DNA from 3 places in the Pradoshia eiseniae genome. Region 3 is predicted to be linked to each of the others. Evidence: riboswitches for the same ligand, from Rfam matches in the RefSeq annotation. Region 3 holds a riboswitch; each other region holds the start of a gene.
What was found. Region 3 has a riboswitch for cobalamin ahead of CYL18_RS06625 (ribonucleoside-diphosphate reductase subunit alpha). Riboswitches for the same ligand answer to the same signal wherever they lie in the genome.

Region 1 (7,780 bases), on a different contig from region 3:
CCAAGCCTATACGAACACGCATGCTCCTGTTGATGTTCTGCGCGAGAAATTCGAAACGGTCATGAACGAGGAAGGAGTCGTAGGACTCTCGATAGCAACGAGACCAGATTGCCTCCCGGACGATGTCGTTGAATACTTGGCTGAGCTGAACGAGCGCACCTATCTATGGCTCGAGCTCGGACTGCAAACCGTCCATGAAAAAACAGCGAACATTATTAACCGCGCCCATGATTACCCTACCTATGTAGAAGGAGTCAACAAGCTCCGCAAGCATGGCATCCGTGTCTGCAGCCACATCATTAACGGACTCCCTCTTGAGACACCAGAAATGATGATGGAAACTGCCCGTGAAGTGGCCAAGCTTGATGTGCAAGGGATTAAGATACACCTGCTGCATCTGTTAAAAGGCACACCGATGGTTAAGCAATATGAAAAAGGCATGCTTCAATTCCTATCATTCGAAGAGTATGTAAACCTTGTCTGCGACCAGCTCGAAATCCTGCCTCCGGAAATGATCATTCACCGCATCACAGGCGACGGTCCAATTGACTTAATGGTCGGTCCGATGTGGAGCGTCAATAAATGGGAGGTCTTGAACGCGATTGATGCGGAACTAAAACGCCGCAACAGCTACCAAGGCAAGTTCTTTGTGCGTGATGGAGGATTGACTGTACATGAAGCTTGACCGCATTCTTCCCTATGCACGGCTCCTGCTCGAAAAAGCGCTCAGCCCTGGTGATGTAGCAATTGATGGCACGATGGGCAACGGACATGACACCCTTTTTCTTGCCAAACTAGTCGGAGAACAAGGGCATGTATACAGCTTCGACATTCAGGAATCCGCTCTCGAGCAAACAAAAGCCCGTCTTGAAGAAAATAAACTGGCTAACCATGTGACTCTTATACATGCTGGACATGAGCATGTAAAAAGCCGCATTCCTGAAAAGACCGAAATAGCCGGTGCTATCTTCAACCTCGGCTATCTGCCAGGCGGGAATAAAGAAATTATCACAACCGCACCAACCACGATTTCTAGTGTTGAGCAGATCCTTAAGATGATGAAACCGGAAGGAATCATTGTACTTGTCATCTACCATGGCCATCCAGGCGGAGATATTGAACGAGATGAGATTCTTCAGTTTGCCAGAGCACTTCCGCAGGATACAGCCCATGTGCTTGAATACAAATTCTTAAACCAGAAGAACAATCCCCCCTTCATCGTGGCGATTGAGAAAAGATAAATCCATACAAAGAGCGCTAAAGGACAACCCCTTAGCGCTCTTCTTTAGTTTTTCACATATTCAGGAATGAAAGAAATTTGTGGCTTCCCCATGACCGGATGCAAAGAGCTTACGAGCTCAACCCCATAGACCGATTTCAGCAAGGATTCATCCAAGAGGAGATTCGCCTCTCCCTCTGCTATCTTTTTACCATCCTTTAATAAAGCGAGCCGATCAGCATAAAGGGAGGCCAGATTTAAATCATGCAAAATGGCCACAATGGTTAGTCCATTTTTCAATTGCAGCTCCTTCAATAAATTCAAAAGCTCAATCGAATGCTTAATATCAAGATGATTCGTCGGCTCATCCAAAAACAGCAGCCGCGGGGATTGGGCAAGCGCTTTGGCTAAGAGGACACGCTGCTTCTCGCCGCCGCTCAAGTCCTGAAAATATTTATGCTTGAATGGGAGGCAATTCGTTTTCTCGAGGCACTCATCCACAATGGCATAGTCTTCTTTCTTATAGGTGTTAAAAAGACCCTTTCCCTGATATGGATAACGCCCAAGCAGTACGATTTGCTCAACCGTGAAGTCAAGACTGACAGCGTGTTCCTGGCTTAAAACAGCTGTCATACGCGCAAGCTCTTCTGTATTATATTGATGCGCTGATTTTCCTGCTATCTCGACATTCCCGCTCATGTAAAGATGCTTAGAATCCAGGATTGCTTTAATGAATGTCGTTTTGCCGCTCCCATTTGGGCCTAAGAGGGCATAAAACTCTCCCTTCTCCACTTCCAATGAGACATCTTCGAGAATCGGCCGGCCTTTCCTATAACCTGCACTTACATTACATACTTTTAACATGCCATATTCCTTCTTTTTATTCGTTCTCTTATTAATAAATAGGTGAATACTGGTGCCCCAATCAAGGCTGTAACAACCCCGATTGGCAATTCCTGCGGGCTGACAATCGTTCTCGCTATCATATCCGCAATCACTAAATATCCGCCCCCAATCATCATTGATATCGGGAGAAGATGCTTATGGTCCGCTCCTGTCACTAAACGGACGAGATGGGGAATCACAAGACCGACAAAGCCAATTGCACCTGATACAGATACGGCCGCGCCAGTCAGCAGCCCGGCGCTTATAAGGAGAACGAGCTTCTTCCTTCTTACATTCATCCCGCTATATTGGGCTGCTTCATCCCCTAAGGCAAGCGCATTAAGTTCCCTGTAATGATATAAAATTACGATAGCTCCCAGAACGAAGAAAGGAAAGAACAAACCGACATGGCCCCAGTTCTTCATGGCAACACTTCCCATCAGCCAATTGAGGACCTCTCGCGTTTGATCTCCCGATGACAAGGCAATGATCAAGGATATGACCGCGCCTATAAAGGAGTTCAAAATAATCCCTGAGAGAATGATGGTTTCATTTGCATACGTCTTACTTGCTGCCCTCGTAATGCCTAAAACGAGAAAAAGTGAGGCTAGACTGAACAAGATGGCGACCAATGGCAATGTATAGGAACCAATGATGGCGATCTCAAGCTGAAAGAACAATACGATGACTGCTCCCACAGATGCACCTGAAGAAACACCGATTGTATAAGGGTCCGCCAGCGGATTCTGCAATAGCCCTTGAAAAGCCGCCCCCGCCAGCGCAAGAGCACCTCCGACTAATAAAGCAAGCAAAATACGCGGCAGACGGATATTCCAGATGATCATTTCAATATTTTTCTGGCCGTCGAAGAATCCATCATAACCGGTCATGTTTTTCAGAAGTATCCCGACAATTTCTTTCACAGACAGATCTGCACTGCCGATCAAGATTCCCCAAACAATCGCTGCTGCCAAGAAAAAAAGGCTTCCAGCATATAGGGTGACCAGCTTTATTCCCCTCTGCTTTCCTACTCTATTGCTCATACAACTCCACTCCATCATTCTTGATGTAGGCACATTGTGACAAATAAAAAATCCTTAGCCCAAAGGATGAGCTAAGGATTCACTCTTTTGACCACGTGAATGCTTTAAGCCTACTTTTCCCTCCGAAAAATAAGTGCTAAAACCATTAAAAGCAGGTCTCCTGGCTTATGGCGAATACACGCCAATCACAGTAGCGGGGGCTGCACCGGAATCGCACCGGTTTCCCTATTCTCCCTCGAACGAGGGCACTTTCATGGAATAATCAGCTATTATGTTCTTCCTTCATTTTAATGGAAGGGATGTGAATAAGCAATTCTATTTTGATGTCAATCCAACTTCCTTTGCAATCAATTCAAAGGATTTCTTCTTTGCCTCAAAGGAATGCGTAATCGTCGTAAGCATGATTTCATTCGTGCGGAAACGCTCGCTAAGCTCTGCCAGCTGTCTTCCAATCGTTTGCGGCGAACCAATAATCATCCGGCGCCGATTATAGAGAATGCGATCGCGTTCATAAACGGAAAAATTCTGTTCGAGAATTTCATCAGGATGGGGAGTCCCTTCCCGCATGATTCCCTGGGCTAGCCAAAGCATAGACAAATCAAGCGACCCTGCCAAATAGTGTGCCTCCTCATCTGTTTCAGCGCATATAGCGAATACGGTCACCATTCCAGTCGGATGGGAATGGGTCTCCGATGCTTGGAAATTCTGCAAGTAATGCTGCATATTATCCTCAGCAAACTCACTGTTAATAAAAAGCGCAAAATTATAAGGAAGGCCTTTATGAGCGGCAAGCTCTGCACTCGATGAACTTGACCCCAGCATCCAAAGGTCAGGAAGCTGCCCAATGACAGGTGTTGCCGTCAATCCGAAATACGGATGAGAATCCGGCAAACGATCATTGAGGTACCAGCTTAACTCATCGACCTGATCGGGAAAACGATCCTTACTCGGGATCGGACGTCCGTCCTGCAAAGCTCTTGTTGCCCTTGGCATGCCACCAGGCGCTCGTCCTACCCCTAAGTCAATGCGGCCAGGAGCAAGCCCGGATAGGACACGGAAGTTTTCAGCTACCTTATAGGCGCTATAATGCGGAAGCATCACACCGCCTGTTCCCACTCGAATTTTTCTCGTTCTCGCAGCAATCCATGTAGCCAGGATTTCCGGGCTTGACCCTGCCAGCCCAAGACTGTCATGATGCTCCGAAACCCAAATACGCGAATAGCCTAATTCCTCAGCAAAACTCGCCAGTTCTACTGTATTGCTTAATGCCTTCTCGGTTGGTTCTCCAGCTGCCCTAGGCGATTGATCTAGAATACTGAGCTTTAACATCAGATAGATTTCCTCCCTCAAGGTGTTCTTTAGCCTGTTCGCTTTGACACTTTTCTCATGGCATAGTAAACCTTACAATTCCAATAAAAGAAATAGGAGCGGAATCCTCCCTGTTTCAGTAATTTACGGACATGGGTTTTGACATCCTTTTGCTCAGCTACCTTTCCATCAGCAAGATAAATGCCCACGAGCCCCTGATTCACCATCTTATGAAAACGACTGTCAGGAATCTTTTCGATATCAAGATTAGCCTGCTCCAAAAAATAGCATAAGCGCTCAATCATTTTCTTTTCAGACTCATAATAAAAACAAAAGTTCAAATCATTCCCGATCCGGTCTTCCTCTTGATCGATAAAATAATCCAGCATGATATGAAGACCTTGTACATAAGGAAAGTAAGCATCCCTCACATCCTTAGCTAAATCATTCCGGAAACGGGGACGAACCGCGTAGGATACGAGACAAAAGATCCCGAGCGTCGAGCCAGCACAAGCACTGAATTCATACCATGTCATGCCCTCCGGCAAGCGGTGACGATATGTCTCGAACCACGCTTGTAATCTATCTACCCTTTCTTCCCATATAACATGCTTATGTATTTGAAGATCGCAATAATACCCGCAAAGTTCAAACAAATAGGGCTGAATTTCCTCATAATGAGGCAAATCCCGCAAAACCTCCTGGCATGTTTTGACCAAATCGGCCAAATAGCCGCCATCATTTTGATCCTCTCGCTGTTCATAGTAATTCTTTAGCTCCGCTTGAGGATTGAGTGCATGTTTCATGGATTCGTGCAAAAGAGCAAAATCTTTGGGATCCAATGAGGTACTGCGATCACATAGATTGTCGAGGTAATCACTGATTGTCTGATAGGCTACGATGAACTGAATCACCTTGGTCTTGTTATCTCCTGCGAGTAAGGCGAGAATCGATCCTCCCTCACAATGGAAGGCCTTGTTGGCAATGCTCGCTCTCGCTTGGATTCGAAGCTCCTCATTAGGAATTGAATTCGCTCTTTCCTCCCAATAGTCCAATTCCCGATGAACGATTGGGAAGATATCTTTAAAAACCAATTTCGCTAATCCGAATTCAGTTGCAGGCAGCCTCAACATTCTCCATCTCCTTAAATGATATAACCGATATTGCGGAGGCGGGCTTCAACAAAGGTCTTGGCGTATTGAAATACATCCTCTCGCTCTGGTTCATTGAATATCTCGTGATAAAGCTTCGGCCACTCCTTATAATGCTTTTCGGAGGAAGGACAATAATTAAACCATTCTCTTACCAAATTGCGGTCAACGATTTTGTCATCCCCCGCCTGCATAACCAAAAATGGAATGTCCGGAAAGTCCTCATCAAAGTCAAAGGCTTCGTTCATTGCCTTTACAAGTTCACGATACCACCTAATCGACACAGTCGTCACATAAAGAGAATCATTTAGATCAAATTCAATGACTTCTTTATTTCGCGTGGCCATGTCAATTGTTATCCCTGCACTTCTGCGATAAGATGGATAAACAAGATTCAAGACATGTGAGAGTGAATTGAGCAGCCTTGGCGGATTGACCAATGTGCCAAAGCATGGTGAGGAGAGAATGACGCCAGCAAGGTTAAACTCGCTAGATTGCAGCATTTTAACAACAATCAAGCCGCCCATGCTATGGCCAAGCATAAAGACAGGCAGGCCAAATGTGTATGCTTCATTAACCCATGTCTCAACAGTATCCAGATATTCATCAAATGAATCGATATGGCCGCGGTTGGACCTTGAGGTCATCCCTTGTCCAGGCAAATCGCCAATAATAACATGGTATCCAGCTGACAGCCACTTTTGGACAAGCCAATTGTATCTTCCGGAATGCTCCATTGCCCCGTGGACTATGACAATGACTCCGTATGCCTTCCCCTCTGTTTCCCATTTTTTCATAGATGCACTCCTCCAGTTTGTTTATAACGTAAATATATTTACACGTGATTTTTTTATATGTACACTTTTGATTAACTATAATTTTACAATAGATTACGGAGGTTATGAAATGAAATTATATCAATATAAGGATAAAATCCCTTCCATACATAAATCTGCCTATATCGCTGATTACGCTGTCATTACCGGTGATGTGACAATTGGTGAACACTCAAGCATTTGGTTCAACACCGTCATCAGGGGTGATGTCGCTCCAGTCATAATCGGCAAAAATGTAAATGTACAGGATAATTCCGTCCTCCATCAAAGTCCTAATAATCCGCTGATTCTTGAAGATGATGTGACCATCGGACACCAATGTATCCTCCATAGCTGTCATGTAAAGAGCAAAGCCTTGGTCGGAATGGGCTCCATCATTCTAGATGGCGCTGAAATAGGCGAAGGAGCTTTCATTGGAGCAGGAAGCCTTGTCCCTCAAGGAAAAATCATCCCGCCAAACACCCTTGCTTTTGGCAGACCTGCCAAGGTTGTCCGGCCCCTGACTGAGGAGGATAAAAAAGATATGGACCGAATTTATAAGGAGTATGCTGAAAAAGGTCAATATTACGCAAGTTTACAGCCCATTCAGCCAAATCAATAAATCTGTCAAATGGGGATACATCTTATTGTATACCCATTTTTTATTGCCTTTATCATTATTCCCGTCCATGAATAATAACGGTGATTTATGGTTCTTTATCTTTTAAGTATAATCTTTCCAAACCGCAAATAGCAGAAAATGTCTCAGTCTTTTTTATCACAAGAACCTAATACAATAGATATCCATACTAATTGTACTGATTGAGAAATGATTTGGTTTCATTTCTCTTCATTTTTTTAAATGGCTTTGTTAAATATAAATGTTGATTTTCGTTACAGGTGGCTGCTTTCCGCGGGGCGGTCGGGGAGCCTCCCGGGCGCTTTCAGCGCCTGTGGGTCTCCCCTGTCCGCTAATCCCGCAGGAGTCAGCCACCTTCCACTACAATCAACGATGTTAAAGTATCAACACTAAACTTTAACAGAGCCTTTTAAATAAAAGAGCATCCACGAAACGCGGATGCTCCAATTGACAATTAAGACATCGTAACTAATTCTTCAGGCTTCGTTTGGAAAGGATACTTTTTTTCGATATATACTCCATGCCAGATCATGAACACGAGCACTGTCCAAATCTTACGGCTATAATCACCTTTTCCTTTCACATGGCCATCGAGCAAACGGAAGATGACATCCTTATCGAATAGGTGATCGGTTTCACTATCAATAATCAGATCCATCGCCCAGTCATACATTTCATTTTTCAGCCAATGACGAATAGGAACTGGAAATCCAAGTTTC
Region 2 (7,780 bases), on a different contig from region 3:
GTCTGTTGGATGCTGATACGGGTGAGGTGTTTCTAGACCAGGCAGATGTTAAGAAAATGAAGTCCGATACTTTTGCGAAGCGTGTGGCCATCCTGAAGCAGTCTAATCATTTGAATATTCGCTTGACCGTACGGGAACTGGTTTCTTTTGGACGTTATCCTTATTCCAAAGGGCGTTTGACGAAAGAAGATGAGACATTTGTTGACCAGGCACTGGAATATATGAATTTATCAGATATGCAGGATAAATTTCTTGATGAGCTGTCAGGAGGACAAAAGCAGCGTGCCTTTATCTCTATGGTTATTGCACAGGATACAGATTATATCCTGCTCGATGAACCTTTGAATAACCTTGATATGAAACACTCTGTTCAAATCATGAAGATTTTGCGCCAGCTGGTAGATGAGTTAGGAAAGACTGTTGTCATTGTTTTGCATGACATTAACTTTGCCTCTGTCTACTCGGATCGTATCGTAGCATTAAAGGATGGCCGTCTGATCAAGGACGGGCCAGCTCATGAGATTATTAACTCAGAAGCGCTGCGGGATGTCTATGATATGCATATCCCCGTACAGGAGCAAAATGGCTGCCGTATTTGTGTTTACTTTAATTCACATTAATATCTATTTACCCTGTAAACCCTTAATTAGACTGGACAGTAAAAAAAGGCCAAGAAAAGAGTTGACATTATTTAAAGATTCAGTTTAGAATGATAAATGTCGAATGACAATGATAATCATTTTCAATTAAAACACTGTTTAGGGGGAAACACGGAATGAAGAAGTGGAAGTTTTTAACGGCCTTAGCGGCATTAACCTTAGTGTTATCTGCTTGTAATACAGGCGAAGAGGCATCAGGAGGAGATTCCTCAGAGAAATCATCACAAACAGAGGGTTCAGAGTCTGACTCTCAATTCCCGATGACAGTATCTTCATTAACTGATTCACGTGAGGATGAAGAAAGCGGAAAAACAACGACATTTGAAGATGTCACTTTAGATAAAATGCCAGAGCGTATCGTAACGCTTGATTATGGTTTCCTAGATACGCTTGATGCTATGGGTGTTGAAGGAATCGTAGGTGTGGCTGCCGGCGGCGGTAAAGGAAATATGCCTGAACACTTGAAAGAGAAGTATGCAAATAATGATGATGTAGCTGATGTTGGTACATTGAAACAAATCGATTTTGAAGCGGTAGCGGCAGCTGAACCAGATGTCATTTTCATCTCCGGCCGTCAAACACCGTTCTATGAAGAGCTAAAAGAAATCACGCCAAACGTCGTTTTCATTGGCTCTGACAATGAGAATTACATAGAGGCTGTATACGAAACAGTCGATCTAGCTGCTAAAATCTTTGGCAAAGAAGATAAAGCGGAAGAACTAAAAGCGAGCTTGCAGGAAAAAGTGGATGCTGTGAAGGAAAAAGCAGCGGGTTATGAAAATGCACTAGTAGCGATGTATAATGATAAGAAAATCTCTGGTTTCGACAATGGAGAAGATTCCCGTTTCGCTTATGTGTATAATGACTTCGGATTTAAGCCGTCAACTACGGATATTGAAGCTTCTTCACACGGCTCTGATTTCTCCTATGAGTCAGTCCTTTCTGTAGACCCAGAAGTATTGCTCATTATCGACCGCACCGCTTCTGATGTAGAAACAATCAAAAAAGATATCGAAAATGACATCATTAAGAAAACACGTGCCTATAAAGAAGGGAAAATCGTTTACCTTGATGGTGTTAACTGGTACTTCTCCAGCAATGGTGTAACAACTGAGGCTGAAAAACTTGATGAAATCTTAAACGAGCTTAAATAATTTGAATCAATATGGAGCATGTCTCAAAGGGGCATGCTCTTTTTTAATAAAAGGCTCTGTTAAAGTTTAGTGTTGATATCTTAGCACCGTTGATTGAAGTGGAAGGTGGCTGACTCCTGCGGGATCAGCGGACAGGGGGAGACCCCACAGACGCTGAAAGCGTCGAGGAGGCTCCCCGACCGCCCCGCGGAAAGCAGCCACCTGTAACGAAAATTAACATTTATATTTAACAGAGCCTAATAAAAAGGGCAGGAGTGATAAAATATGTTCGTACAAATTCGTAAATGGGTCGTAACAGAAGGCAATTCAGATAAAATCCTGGAGCGTTTCAGGAAGAAGCCTGGACAAGGGCCATCCTTAATTGAACAGCGCGAAGGATTCATCGGTCGTGAGCTGTTGGTTAAGAAAGTAACGCGCGGTGAAGAAGAAGTCGTTATGATAATCCGCTGGGAGTCAGAGGAAGCATGGAAGGCTTGGGAGAAGAGCCCTGAGCATATCGCGGGCCATAAGGCGAAGATCAAGGAACATGGCGGGAAACCGCCGCAGCCAGACTATGTCATCAAGATGGAACATGGAAAATATTTAACTGTAGAATAAGAGAACAAACGCCCATCTGACAGGATGGGCGTTTGTTAGGTATCAAAATTGCAATACAGGTGTCGCTTCATCCATTACCTTAAACGTGTACCCTTTGTGCTTCAGGCGGCGGATAATCTCCGGGAGTGCATCAACTGCAGTCATATTCCCGTTAAAATCGTGAAGCAGGATATACAAATTCTCTTGGTCGTTCGCGGATTTCATAATTAATGAGGTGATTTTCTTTTCAGGAACGGGAGGATTGATTCCATCCTCTGCGTCGCAGTTCCAATCAAAATAGGTATATCCGCGTTTTTTCGCTTCCTCCTTGAGACTTGGCATCAAGTTAGTACCTGCATATTGTCGGTTAATATAATTGTTTGACCCTCCTGGAAAGCGAAGGATTTTTGGGGAAGTACCAACTTCCTTTTTTAGGAAGTTTTCCAATTGCTCAATATCTGCATAGAATGCTCCCTTAGACCGGTAAATGGATGAAAAATTATGCGAATAGGAATGAAGGCCAAGAGCATGACCGCGTTTAACCATCTTTTTGTATAAATAATGATGGGATTTCTCTTTAGTGGCGGTCACGAAAAAGGTTGCCTTCACATCATAGATATCAAGTATATCCAGGATTGGTTCAGTGCAATTGGATGGACCGTCATCAAAGCTTAAATAAGCTGTTTTGGCTAAAGCTTCACTTGGCAGAAGAAGCAAAGCCAATAGGCAGAGTACAATTGATTTTTTCATGCTGTTCTCCTAAGTCATCGGGCTTTTCGGTTAGTTTGGTTAAATGGAGCAAGATTATGCAGAAATGGCTGACAGTTAGGAGGAAAAAGTGGTTAAAATGTCGGATAAATATGTATAATATGATATAGCTATGGATGAAAGGTTTGATTGAATGTTAAAGATTGAAAGCTACACTGTAGAAAAATTAGAAGATCCATTTGGCATCTTATCTGGTGACAGATACGAATTTTTTCTAGAACTGGATGTTCCGGAGGATGACGAATTATATAGCGAGAACGGTGTCATGCTGCGCGTCATTTTCATGAAGGATGAGGAGAAGGAACAAATCAGCAAATATGAATTCATCGAAAATGACACGAAGAATGTGCTCGATTTTGAGCTCGAGGAAGATGAAGAGACAGCTGTATTGACTTTTTGCCGTGAGCATTATAATGAAGAAGAGGAAGATTCGGCTATTGAGAATTTAGACAATTGAGGATAAGATAGAAAGACAACCATATGATCCGTAATAGAGTGCCTTTGATACAAGGATAATAGGGAAACCGGTGCAAATCCGGTGCAGCCCCCGCTACTGTAAGCGCTGATAAGCTGATTCACATATGCCACTGGTTCAGGATTGAACATGGGAAGGCTGAATCATGCGAATGTTATATGCGTAAGCCAGGAGACCTGCTCTATACACATGAATTCTATTTTTCGGTGGGAAGAATAGGGCGACCTGATTCTGTGCGTCTATTATCGGAATGCCGCCTTAGCTTCGTATTGGAGCTAAGGCTTTTTATATGGCTGAACATCAAGTAGGAGGAGAAATGACTATGGTTAAGAAAAGATTTGCTGGTTTATTGGCCTTCATGACGGCCTTGTCCATCATTTTGGCTGGTTGTAATGGTACATCAGACGAGGGCAAAGAAAGCAAGAAATCAGAAACGAGCGCAGAAAGCGCCTTTCCGGTAACAGTAAAGGATGACACAGGAGAAGAGATTACAATAGATGATAAGCCAGAACGTATTGTTTCCTTGCTTCCAAGCAATACGGAGACAGCTTACGCATTAGGGCTTGAGGATCAAATTGTCGGGGTATCTGATTATGATAATTATCCTGAGTCGGTTTCTGAGAAAACAAAGCTAGGCGGAATTGAGATTAATGTAGAGAAACTACTGGAGCTAAATCCTGATCTTGCCTTGTTTTCAGCCTCTCAAGGGAGGAATGATAAAGACACCGTTAAGCAGCTTCAGTCTGCAGGGATTGATGTCGTTGTAGTGCCAGACGCTAATTCTATTGAGGGTGCCTATGAGATTATTAAATTAATCGCAATGACAACCGGGAAGGAAGCGGAAGCAGAAGAAATTATTGATGGCATGAAGAAAGAGATAGCCGCCATTAAAGAGAAAGCGGCTGATGTGAAAGAGATGAAGAAGGTGTGGATTGAAGTATCGGCTTCTCCGGATTTATACACAACTGGAAGCGGAACGTTCATGGATGAGATGCTTAAAATCATCGGAGCGGAAAACCTTGCTGCAGACCAAGAAGGCTGGGTGACCATGAGTGAGGAAACGGTTATTGAGCGGAATCCTGATGTTATTTTGACGACTTATGGCTACTATACCGATAACCCAGAAGAGCTAATTTATTCAAGAAGCGGATGGACGGAACTAAATGCAGTCAAGAATAAAGAGATTTATGATGTAAATAGTGATACGGTTACTAGGCCGGGACCTCGCTTGATAGAAGGGCTTAAGGAAGTCGCAAAGGCGGTTTATCCAGACGTTTATAAATAAGAAGAAAGAGTTGGATGGCTTTCAATATAGAAAGCAGCCAGCTCTTTTTTTGTCGAAAATTATTATTTAAATTTTCAGTTAATTTTGTTGAACATTTCCAAATGCTGGGTTAAGATAGTACCAATACGTACTCGTACTCACCTGACAGAAATGGAATGATGACCATGTTACGAATGAAGGAACTGCCAAAAGAGGCTAAGGACAAGATATTTTTCTCAGCATTAAAGCTCTTTGCCGCAAAAGGATTTAAGAACACATCTGTTTTGGAGATTGTTGAATCTGCCCATGTATCCAAAACTACCTTCTATCAGCAATTTTCCAGTAAGGAAGCATTGGTGGTGGCGCTTTGCAAGGATTTAATCGATGAAATAGCCCTTGAAATCAAGAAGGCGGCCATGCAGGAATTGAGAGTTGGTTATAAAGCATATGCAGGTATTTTACGTTATTTGGAGATTTGTTTCACCAATCCTTCGGTAGCGCATTTTATCTTACTAGAGTCTGTCGGCATTTCAGATGAGGTGGAAATCGTCAGGCGTGAAGCCATGCAGAACTTTGCAGATCTGATTTTCATATTGGCCCATCAGGAATTTCCGGAGCAGGTGAGAGAGGAGGAGATACACATTATCTCTCAAGCAATGGTTGGTGCAATTAACGAGGTGGTGGTTCGTAATGTGAAAGAGGAGAATCGAGACCTTGATATGGAGGAGCTGGCCAGATTACTGAACAGACTAGTCATAGGCGCATTCGTCAATCTGTCGAACAATCATTTAACGTAAGGAGGGATTCGGCTTGGTTTCATTTAAACCGAGTGATGATGAAGCCGCTTTTATTCATGTGGCGAAGGATTTTGCGTTTGAATTTATTCGTCCGGCTGCAAGGGAAACAGAGAAGAATCGCAAGGTCAGTCAGGGGATGGTCAAGAAGCTTAAAGAGATTGGAATGGATACTCTCGAGCTGCCCGAAAGCTTTGGGGGAATGGAGCTTCCCATTCTATCACAGGTTCAGATTCTTGAGGAGTTAGCCTCTGGAGACCTTGCTACAGTGCAGGGATTCCCAGGGGCAGGAGAAGCAGGAGCCTTTATAAGAGAGGCGGGAGACCATCCAGCTTTCGCTTCCTTTAAGAAAGCCTGTCAGACAGGAAATGTACCAACCATTGCTTTTTGCCATCGAAACCAGCCGAAACTGACAATCACCCATCATGAGGAGAGCTATATTATCGACGGGGAGACGGTCCCCTTGCGGATGGGTCAGTATGCAGAGTATGTGTTATTGCATGGTAAAGAACAGAGCGGGGAGGATATCATCCTTTGGCTTCATAATGGGCCTGATGCATCCTTTAAGGCAGTGGAGGGTGATTATCGCCTAGGACTGCTGAGTGCAGGATTTGCCTGCTTGTCATTCCGTCATGCTTCCGTATCTAAGGAATCTGTGATTGCAAGCGGACGAGATGCGACGAAGCTTGCAGCACAGGCGATGAGCCGGATTCGTGTAATGGAAGCGGCCAAAGAGGTCGGATTAATCACAGGTGCATTAGACTACACGGTTGAATATACGGCCAGCCGTAAGGCATTCGGTTCTGAAATAGCGAAATTTCAAGGGGTATCCTTCAATGTGGCTCAAATGGCCATTCATGTAAAAGGAGCCCGTCATCTTGTTCTATATGCTGCCAAGCAGATTGATGAAGGCACTAGTGAGGCTATCTTTCATAGTACACAAGCCCTGCAGAATGCTCATCGTGCCGTCCGGTTTGTCACGGATTCAGCAGTACAGCTTTTGGGAGGGCACGGCTATGTTCAAGACCACCCTGTTGAGAAATGGATGAGGGATGGCCAGGCTCAAATCGCATGGCTTGAGCAGGAACGTGACTTAAACACTTATGCAGGAGAATGGATTCTTGATAAAGCGGAAAGGGGTGAAGCGGGTGATCTCGTACGAACTGTCTCCACATCAAGCCCAAGTTAGGGATGTTGTCCATTGGTTTGCTGAAAATGAAATTCGCCCGATTTCATTATTGGCTGATGAGCAAAAGCGGGTTCCGGATGATTGGCTTCAGAAAGTAAATCAATTAGGCATCTCACTCAGCATGTCCTCTTTTGGCGAGAAGGGTGAAGAGAACAAGAGTGAGTCAAAAGAACGGAAAAAACGAGAAAAGCAGGGAAATCGGCTTGGTGTGATTGCCTCTGAGGAATTGGGATGGGGCGATTGTGCCATTGCCCTTACCTTGCCGGGACCAGGGCTTGGAGGCCCGCCGATTCAACATAGCGGAACGAAGGAACAAAAGGAGAGATTCCTCTCGATTTTCTCAAGAGATGAAGAGCCTAAATGGGGTGCATATGCCTTAACGGAGCCAGAGGCAGGCTCTGATGTATCTGGGCTGCAGACGACTGCTGTAAAGGTAGATGGCGGCTATGTCCTTAATGGGGAGAAAATCTTTATTACTAATGGAAAAAGAGCTTCATGGGTGGTAGCTTTTGCTACTGTCGATAAGACCATGGGAAGAGCCGGTCATCGAGCCTTTGTTGTTGAGAAAGGGACACCAGGGTTCTCTTGTACCAGACTCGCAGATAAGATGGGCTTGCGTGCTTCTGAGACAGCCGAGCTAGTCTTTGAGAATTGTTTTGTTCCAGATGAAAACCTGCTTGGCGGAGAAGAAGCTTATGCGAATAAAGGGGCTCGTTCCGGTGGCTTTAGGGTAGCGATGAAGACTTTTGATAGTACAAGACCTATCATAGCGGCGATGGCAACCGGTATTGCAAGAGCTGCTTATGAATATACGCTTGATTTCATTCAGACAGAATTCCCTCGCCATGGAACGCATTACAAGATGGCTAGTCAGCTGCTTGCTGAAATGCAGCAGAAAATC
Region 3 (7,780 bases):
AAAGGAATTGCCGGATGATGATGTCCTTGACCAGCCGCCAAGGAAGAAAGAGAGCAATATTCTCGACCGTCCAACAATACTCAGGGCTTATGGGTTCTTAGGCGTTATCCAGGCAGCCTGCCTGTTCATTGCCTTTTTCTTTGCTTGGGATTATTTCGGGTACACCTTCAGGGAAATCCGTTCCTTTACAGATATAATTGCAACGAATACGGCACCAAATGGGGTCATGCATGCTTATAGCTATGCTATTACGCTCGGTTTTGGGGCTATAATTGCCTGTCAGATTGGGAATCTCTTAGAATCACGGTCATTCAGGCAGCCATTCTTTCAATCATTTAATAAGCCTAATTCATTGATGATATGGGGAATTGTCCTGGAGATTATCTTATTCTTGCTGATTTCCTATACACCGCTCTTCCAGTATGTCTTTGGAACAGCTGCATTGGAATGGCAGCATCTCATTCTGCTCCCAATCTTTACGGTTCTCTTTATGCTTTGTGAGGAAATCCGTAAATGGGTGGTCAGAAGGACTACTATCGGTTAAGGAAAGACAGATTGCCTTTTGGCTAGGCAATCTGTCTTTGTTATGCCTCTTTACTCTGATGCAGGGAAAATAACCCCTGCTCACTATGGTTATTCTGAAGCGGCAAGGAAGCAGAATGCCGTATTTTTTTCTCCTCTTCCGCTTGTTCACTCGCTTTCTTTATCCCATTTAGCATCAGCTGTGCCGCGAGAATCGTCAATGTGAAAAAGCCAATCGGCACAAGCGCAATCCAAGGGTGGAAATTAAGTGACCGGAAATAAGTCCCTACCAACCCTGACCATTCATAATACATCGACTTAGGCGGCCCGCCAGCCCCATAATCGACAAAAGTACCGCCAAAAAAGAGGTTGAGCACCCCTAAATGGGAAAGAACGATTAAGACTTGAATGAATTGCTGAATCGAGATTTGCATTAAATTTTCCTTCAAATGAGGAAAGATATGTACCTTCATTTTATGCCAGGGACCACCGCCAAGCACACTGGCAGCTTCCATAAAATCCTCCTCATGCAGCCGCTTAATCTCATTTGCCTGGAATATGGCTAGTGTGGGAACCGCATAAATCGTCAAAATAAAGACCTCAAAGAGCACTCTCTGCCAAAACGGGTTCGCAAATCCATCTGGCTGCATGATTAAAACATTATGCAGCAAAAAGGCAGCTACTAAAGTAAGCGGAATCAGCGTGAAGCTTGAAAAGACTTTCTCAAAAAGAGCAATCCATCTGCGCGCATACATTCCGAGCAATGAACCTATTAAAAGACCAAGCACTATACGCAAGACCGCGATCAAAAGAGCAATCCCAATCGTAATCTTCGCTCCCTCGATCATCATATGCAAGAGGTCATACCCATCCAAATCAGACCCAAGCGGGAACACGGTAAATGGAGGATATGGCGCAGCATCAATGATATTACCCTTCTCGTCTGACAGAAAAACATCACGGCGGATTTCCCCATTATTGAATACGGTGTTGCCAATACTTAAAAGCATTAATACACTTAAAAACAGAAACCCTGCCATGAATGATTTGCTTCTGATGATCCATTTAAACATCTCTTATCCCCTCCTTTTTTGCGGGATAAGCAATTGGGCTAATTCATAAAAAGCCATGACAGGCAGCATAAGCATAATCGTACCAATTGCAAAGACCTCAGGTGTAAGATAACGGTAAATAAACCCGACTAATCCATTAATGCTAAATAGGTATTCAATAATGATTAAATTAGAAATCATAAACCATATAACCGTTTTAGAGTAATTGATTAAGCTGAAGAACACGTTCCGGAAAATATGTTTATTGAAAATATACAGTTCCGAGAATCCCTTTGAAGAGGCATACTCCACATACATTTTCCTCTTTTCATCCATAAATTGCTGCAGCAAATACTTCGTCAGAAGCAAGACTAGCGGCAGCGAGAGACAGAATAGCGGCAATCCCAGACTACTGAAGGTGCCATCACTTGCCACCTCCATAATCAGAAGGCCTGTACTTTTAAAAATCAGGACAATCATCCATTGCGAAAACGCTATGTAGAATAAATCCGGAAGAGCTTGAAGCAAGGATAAAGCCCATTCAATCTTTGCTGTAAATCTTCTGCCTAACAGTAAGATTATGTACGTCAATAAGAAGGCAATTACAACAGATCCAATAAAGCTGACGGCAATGATGAACAACGTATTTCCATAAGGTATGAAAATTTCCGGAAAGATGGTCCGCCCTACACCTCCATATTCGATCGTCCGAGGATTCAGGAGCGCTTGTATGACGGATTTTATACTTTCAAGATAGTCAGCGAAATGAAAGCCAATTCCCCTGAATAGTTCAGGAAGCCCGCTGATCATAATGACCCCTATCATCATGAGCACGATTCCCGCCAGTAAATCGAGCAGATGTTTTCCTATTTTTATCCCAAATGACCCACTCCTTTACCTATTAATCATAATTTTCTGACCTTTATTTGTCTATATAAAGTTCATATGAACCTACCCAAGACACATATCCACATATCTGACTCGTTAGTCGACGGTCACATCAGCCATAAAAAAACACCCGTAAAAGTTAGATTAGTTTCTAACCTTTACGGGCGGGCCATTCATACCGGAGAGGCCTGTTTGCTGATTCGCTTCATTAAAATGTCAGCAAACCTCTCACATTTCTCTCTGTCACTGCGCTGCGGGGAGAGCTCAACCTTTAAGGTGGCGGCGAGATTAGTATGGACATAGAGCATATCCCGAAACTTATCGACCGCCCCGCAGAAGTTCGGATAGAAGCGGTCACCTGTTCCAAAGACAGCTGTGGTGAGATGGTTCACATTCTGGCATTCAATCCATTCATATAAGGACATCATCTCAAGCGGGATTTCCCCCATCCCCCAAGTGTAGGTACCGATGATAATAATCTCATAATCGTTCAGCTGGCTCGGTGAAATGCGGCCTGCCGTATAAATATCCGTAGGAATATGCCGCGAAAGGCACCCGTGCAATTCCAGCGCGAGCTCCTCCGTATTGCCAGTTTTCGAGGTATAAATAATGGCAGCTTTCATTATAGCTCATCAAACCCGTTCGATTGCGTCACCTTTGTATAAGTCCGTGATTTCTGCTCAAAGAAATCGGACTTCGTCTCATTAATCATCTCATCGCTAAACACATGAATCCATGGCATAGGATTTTCACGTTCCGGGTAGAGATTCTTCAGGCCTAGCTGGCGGAATCGCTTATTGGCCAAGTATTCCACATAGTTTTCAAACTCGTCTAAATCAATGCCTTCAATATCCTTCAAGATAAAGCGGGACCATTCCTTCTCAAGCTCGACCGCCTTGCCAATCGTGCGATAAATATAATCCACATTCTCCCCCGTATTCAGCTCTGGATTTTCCGTCAACAAGATACGGATGAACTGTGAGATGAAGTAAGCATGCTGCATCTCATCACGCTGGATATAGCTGATCATCGTGCTCGTCTTTAGCATTTTTTGCCGACGTGCCAGGTTATAGAAGAAAGCGAACCCTGCATAGAAATAAATCCCCTCAAGATTGATCGAATTGACCGCAAGCTTAAATAGATGGATTGGCGTCGGCTCGTTGCGGAACTGCTCATACGCATCCAAAATCAGCTTATTGCGCTTTTGCACGATTGGGTCATCCTTCGCCTCATTAAAGCGCTGGTTCTGCTCCTGCAGGGGCACGAGTGAGCTGAGAATATAGGAATACGATTCATTATGAACCGCCTCCTGCTGGGAAATGACCGCAAAGATTGCCTTGAAGCTAGAGTCTGTCACATAATCCATGACCTGGCTCATCGTGGGTGTTTGCAAGCTATCAAGAGATGCAAGCTGGGTGTTAATACGAAGAAATACATCCTTCTCCGTCTCGTTCAGGGAGTCCCATTGCTTAATGTCATCCTGCATATTGATTTCCTGCGCCTTCCAGAAGTTAGACAGCAAGGTTTGGTACAGATCATACATTTGCGGATAAGCAATATCATTCCAGTTTAATAGACCGGACGTTTTCCCATTAATGATTCCTGTGGATTTATTCGGATATTCGGGATTTAATAGTTTAATTTTATTCAATGTTTCGTTCACCATCGTTTTCACTCCTTTTAGCTATGGCAGGATTCACATTCCTCAATCTCAGCCTGTGAGGTGCTTCGTACATAGTAAGTCGTCTTCAAGCCATTCTTCCAGGCCTCAAGATGCAGGTTCAACAAGTCCTTCGCCTTGATATCATGCTTCACATACAAATTAAAGCTGATCCCTTGGTCAATATGGCGTCCGCGCGCAGCATTTTGCCTGATGCTCCACACTTGGCTTAATTGATGCCTGCTCTTCTTGTAATATTCATAGGTTCGATGATTGATATCAGGGACAGTGACCTTAAATTTAAAGTTCTTCTTCTCCTCGGCGTATTCAACCGCATAGATTGGATCGATTCCATCGGTTGAGCCGCCTATTTTCGCCGTTGAGGAATTTGGGGCCACAGCCATGAGCCAGCCATTGCGCATCCCTTGCTCCTGTATTGCCGCCTTAAGCTCAGCCCAACGCTCCGTTACATACTCTTTCCGCTCAAAATAACGGCCCGTTTCCCATTCAGAGCCGCCAAATTGGCTGTATGCCCCCTTCTCAGCAGCCAATTCCATCGAAGAACGGATTGTGTAATAAGCGATGTCTTCATATAACCGATCGGCATAATCCACAGCATCCTCCGACTCCCAATAGATCCCCTCTAAGGCGAGCAGATGATGCCATCCGAATGTTCCAAGCCCAATCGCGCGGTATTTCTTATTGGTTTTCTCTGCTTGGCCGACACTGATTGTATTCAAATCTATGACATTATCGAGCATGCGGACCTGAATACGAATGAGACGCTCAAGCACATTGGCGGGAACCGCTTTTGCCAAATTAATCGATGATAAATTACAGACAACGAAATCGCCAGGCTTGCGGACAATCACCATATTCCCGTCCTTATCCTCATATTCCTTCACGATTGATGTAGTCGACATATTTTGCGCGATTTCCGTGCAGAGATTGCTGCAATAGATAGAGGTGCGTCCCTTGCCGTTCACATGCTTGTTTGGATTTTGGCGATTGACTTCATCGCGGTAGAACATATACGGTGTGCCCGTTTCCAGCTGGGAGATCATCACCCTTGCCATAATGTCCATTGCCCGGTACGTTCTGCGTGGGAGGAGCGGATGATTCACTGCTTCCATATACTTCTCGGTGAAGAATTTCTCATCGCTCTCATCATAGAAATCCTCCAAGCCAAGCGCGTTGCCATGCTCATCCTTCCAGCCCATGATGCTTTTTACTTCATGGGGACAGAATGTGTGCCATTCCCCTATGCTTCGTCCGTTCTCATCCACTTTCTCGAGCTGCTCCATGAACAGATTCGGAATACATACCCCTGTGAAAATATCATGCGCCTTGCGTCGTTCATCCCCATTATTCGTTTTTAAATCGAGGAACCCATTCATGATATCTTTATGGAACACATCTATATATATGGCAATCGCCCCTTGTCTTTGACCAAGCTGGTCAACACTAACCGCCGTATCATTGATCAAACGAATCCACGGAACGACACCGGATGAGTTCCCTTTGAACTTCTTGATATCAGACCCAAGGGCACGAACCTTGCCATAATAAATTCCGACTCCGCCGCCATCCTTAGAGAGGCGGGCCGTATCCCAGTTGTTCAAATAGATGCCGTCCAAGGAATCCTCAACCGTGTCGATAAAGCAGGAGGATAGCTGGCCAAAGCTTTTGCCAGCATTCGCAAGCGTCGGTGTTGCCACCGTCATGTATAAGTGACTGAGCGCCCAGTACGCTTCTTTCACAAGTCCCATTCGCACATCCTTCTTCTCATTAATCATTAATTGCAGGGCAATCACCAAAAAGCGCTCTTGCGGCAATTCATACAGACGGCGCTCATGATCCCTTGCTAAATAACGATCGGCCAGCAGAAATAAACCAATATAATTGAACTTGTGATCGCGCTCAGGAACAATCTCCCTTGCCGCTTCCTCCAATTCGCTTGTTGAATAGGCACAGATGAGCTCATCTGAATATATCCCCTTCTCGACCAGTGTACGGACCAACTCAGAGAAGCTGCCGTATTTAAGCTTCTCATCATACCCCCGGTTTTCCGCTGCCCCTTTGTATAGCTTTTGCAAATAGAGGCGGGCGGCTAAAAAAGTCCAATCTGGTTCATCCATCGCAATCCGATTAAGGGCATAATGCAGGGCTGTCTCATTCGCATCAGATTCCTTGCCGCGAGCAATCAGCTCTTTCAGCTCTTCAATATTCAGCTTATACTCCTTGGCAGCCTCTTCTATTAATCTTTCCGTCTTCCATAAACGTTCCTCGATCAATTCGTCCATCTCCCTTAATATATGAAATTGACTCTGAGGGTAAAAAAAGAACCCGCTCTATACTTTGAGCGGGTGAAAAGATAACAGAAAAAAGACACATAGTAACTATGAGCTTCGGTTGCTATCATTTCCTTCCTCACTCCCCGGAGAAAATTGAAATTCAAAAAAATAAGACAGGTCTCCTGACTCATGCTTCACTCTCACTAAACCCTTCCCGTATCATCATCTCTTCAAAAGAAGAGACAACCCTATACAGTGGTACATGTTTAGCTCGTCAGCACTTACAGTTGCGGGGGCAGTATCGAATTCTCATCGATTTCCCTATTAAGCGTCTCTACGCATCTTATTCTTTAGCTAACACTATATATTGATTTTTTATTAATAAATCGACCATATATGGTGTTTTAATCATATCGAATATCTCTAGCTTTTACAAGGGATTAATTTTCTTCCAGAGAAAAAGAAGGACACCCGCTATGCTAGAAAAGCATATAGAGTATCCTCCTACCGTTAAAATTGCATCATTTTAATATAGCTGCGCAGTTGCTTGGCCGCATTGACCATATGGCGAAGCGAAGCAATTGTTTCTTCTTCCTTCCTCGTCTTCAGTCCGCAATCGGGATTGACCCAAAATTGTCGGGGTTCCAGCACCTCAAGGCTATCCTGCATGATCTCAAGCATCTCTGCTTCCGATGGAATACGAGGACTGTGAATATCATAGACACCTAACCCAATGCCCTTTTCATAAGGGGTTTGCTGCAGGGAATGTATGAATTCCCCATGGCTCCTGGATGTCTCAATGGAAATGACATCGACATCGAGTGCTTCAATTGGCTTCACGAAATCATGAAAGTCACAATAACACATATGGGTATGGATTTGCGTCTCATCCTGCACGCCTGAGGTTGCCAAACGGAAGGAGCGAATCGCCCAGCTCAGGTAGTCCTCCCAGTCCGCCCTACGCAATGGCAAGCCTTCCCTTAAGGCCGGCTCATCGACCTGAATGATGGCGATACCAGCCTGCTCCAAGCATTCAATCTCCTTACGAAGCGCCACTCCCAGCTGGTAAGCAACCTCTTCTCTTGAAATATCATCCCGGACAAAGGACCAGTTCAAGATGGTTACAGGACCAGTAAGCATCCCTTTTACCGGTTTCTCTGTCAGAGCTTGCGCCGCTGCCGTCTCTTTAAGGGTCATTGGCTCAATCCAGCTCACATCTCCATGAATGATTGGCGGTTTCACACATCTCGATCCATAGGAAACGACCCATGCTTTCTCACTTAATGCAAAACCTACAAGCTTTTCCCCAAAATATTCGACCATATCTGTCCGTTCAAACTCCCCATGAACGAGCACATCAAGTC

Region 1: linked by a shared signal. The riboswitch ahead of CYL18_RS16620 (FecCD family ABC transporter permease) and the one ahead of CYL18_RS06625 (ribonucleoside-diphosphate reductase subunit alpha) in region 3 are both predicted to bind cobalamin.
Region 2: linked by a shared signal. The riboswitch ahead of CYL18_RS10055 (ABC transporter substrate-binding protein) and the one ahead of CYL18_RS06625 (ribonucleoside-diphosphate reductase subunit alpha) in region 3 are both predicted to bind cobalamin.

Annotation. Positions count from the first base shown of each region.
Region 1 is NZ_PKOZ01000016.1:10,149-17,928, forward strand. Features, by position in the region: gene CYL18_RS16605 (TIGR01212 family radical SAM protein) at 1-685, shown strand, start outside; gene CYL18_RS16610 (class I SAM-dependent methyltransferase) at 675-1,241, shown strand; gene CYL18_RS16615 (ABC transporter ATP-binding protein) at 1,286-2,083, opposite strand; gene CYL18_RS16620 (FecCD family ABC transporter permease) at 2,077-3,147, opposite strand; cobalamin riboswitch at 3,281-3,415, opposite strand; gene CYL18_RS16625 (LLM class flavin-dependent oxidoreductase) at 3,463-4,479, opposite strand; gene CYL18_RS16630 (tetraprenyl-beta-curcumene synthase family protein) at 4,506-5,585, opposite strand; gene CYL18_RS16635 (alpha/beta hydrolase) at 5,600-6,403, opposite strand; gene CYL18_RS16640 (gamma carbonic anhydrase) at 6,513-7,043, shown strand; gene asnB (asparagine synthase (glutamine-hydrolyzing)) at 7,516-7,780, opposite strand, start outside.
Region 2 is NZ_PKOZ01000005.1:21,653-29,432, reverse strand. Features, by position in the region: gene CYL18_RS10080 (iron ABC transporter ATP-binding protein) at 1-620, shown strand, start outside; gene CYL18_RS10075 (siderophore ABC transporter substrate-binding protein) at 776-1,813, shown strand; gene CYL18_RS10070 (antibiotic biosynthesis monooxygenase family protein) at 2,078-2,410, shown strand; gene CYL18_RS10065 (polysaccharide deacetylase family protein) at 2,453-3,139, opposite strand; gene CYL18_RS10060 (DUF6509 family protein) at 3,291-3,614, shown strand; cobalamin riboswitch at 3,634-3,830, shown strand; gene CYL18_RS10055 (ABC transporter substrate-binding protein) at 3,955-4,917, shown strand; gene CYL18_RS10050 (TetR/AcrR family transcriptional regulator) at 5,082-5,693, shown strand; gene CYL18_RS10045 (acyl-CoA dehydrogenase family protein) at 5,707-6,879, shown strand; gene CYL18_RS10040 (acyl-CoA dehydrogenase family protein) at 6,839-7,780, shown strand, end outside.
Region 3 is NZ_PKOZ01000002.1:385,698-393,477, reverse strand. Features, by position in the region: gene CYL18_RS06650 (cation-translocating P-type ATPase) at 1-544, shown strand, start outside; gene CYL18_RS06645 (peptide ABC transporter permease) at 585-1,595, opposite strand; gene CYL18_RS06640 (ABC transporter permease subunit) at 1,599-2,402, opposite strand; gene CYL18_RS06635 (flavodoxin domain-containing protein) at 2,636-3,085, opposite strand; gene CYL18_RS06630 (ribonucleotide-diphosphate reductase subunit beta) at 3,085-4,128, opposite strand; gene CYL18_RS06625 (ribonucleoside-diphosphate reductase subunit alpha) at 4,143-6,425, opposite strand; cobalamin riboswitch at 6,572-6,777, opposite strand; gene metE (5-methyltetrahydropteroyltriglutamate--homocysteine S-methyltransferase) at 6,927-7,780, opposite strand, start outside.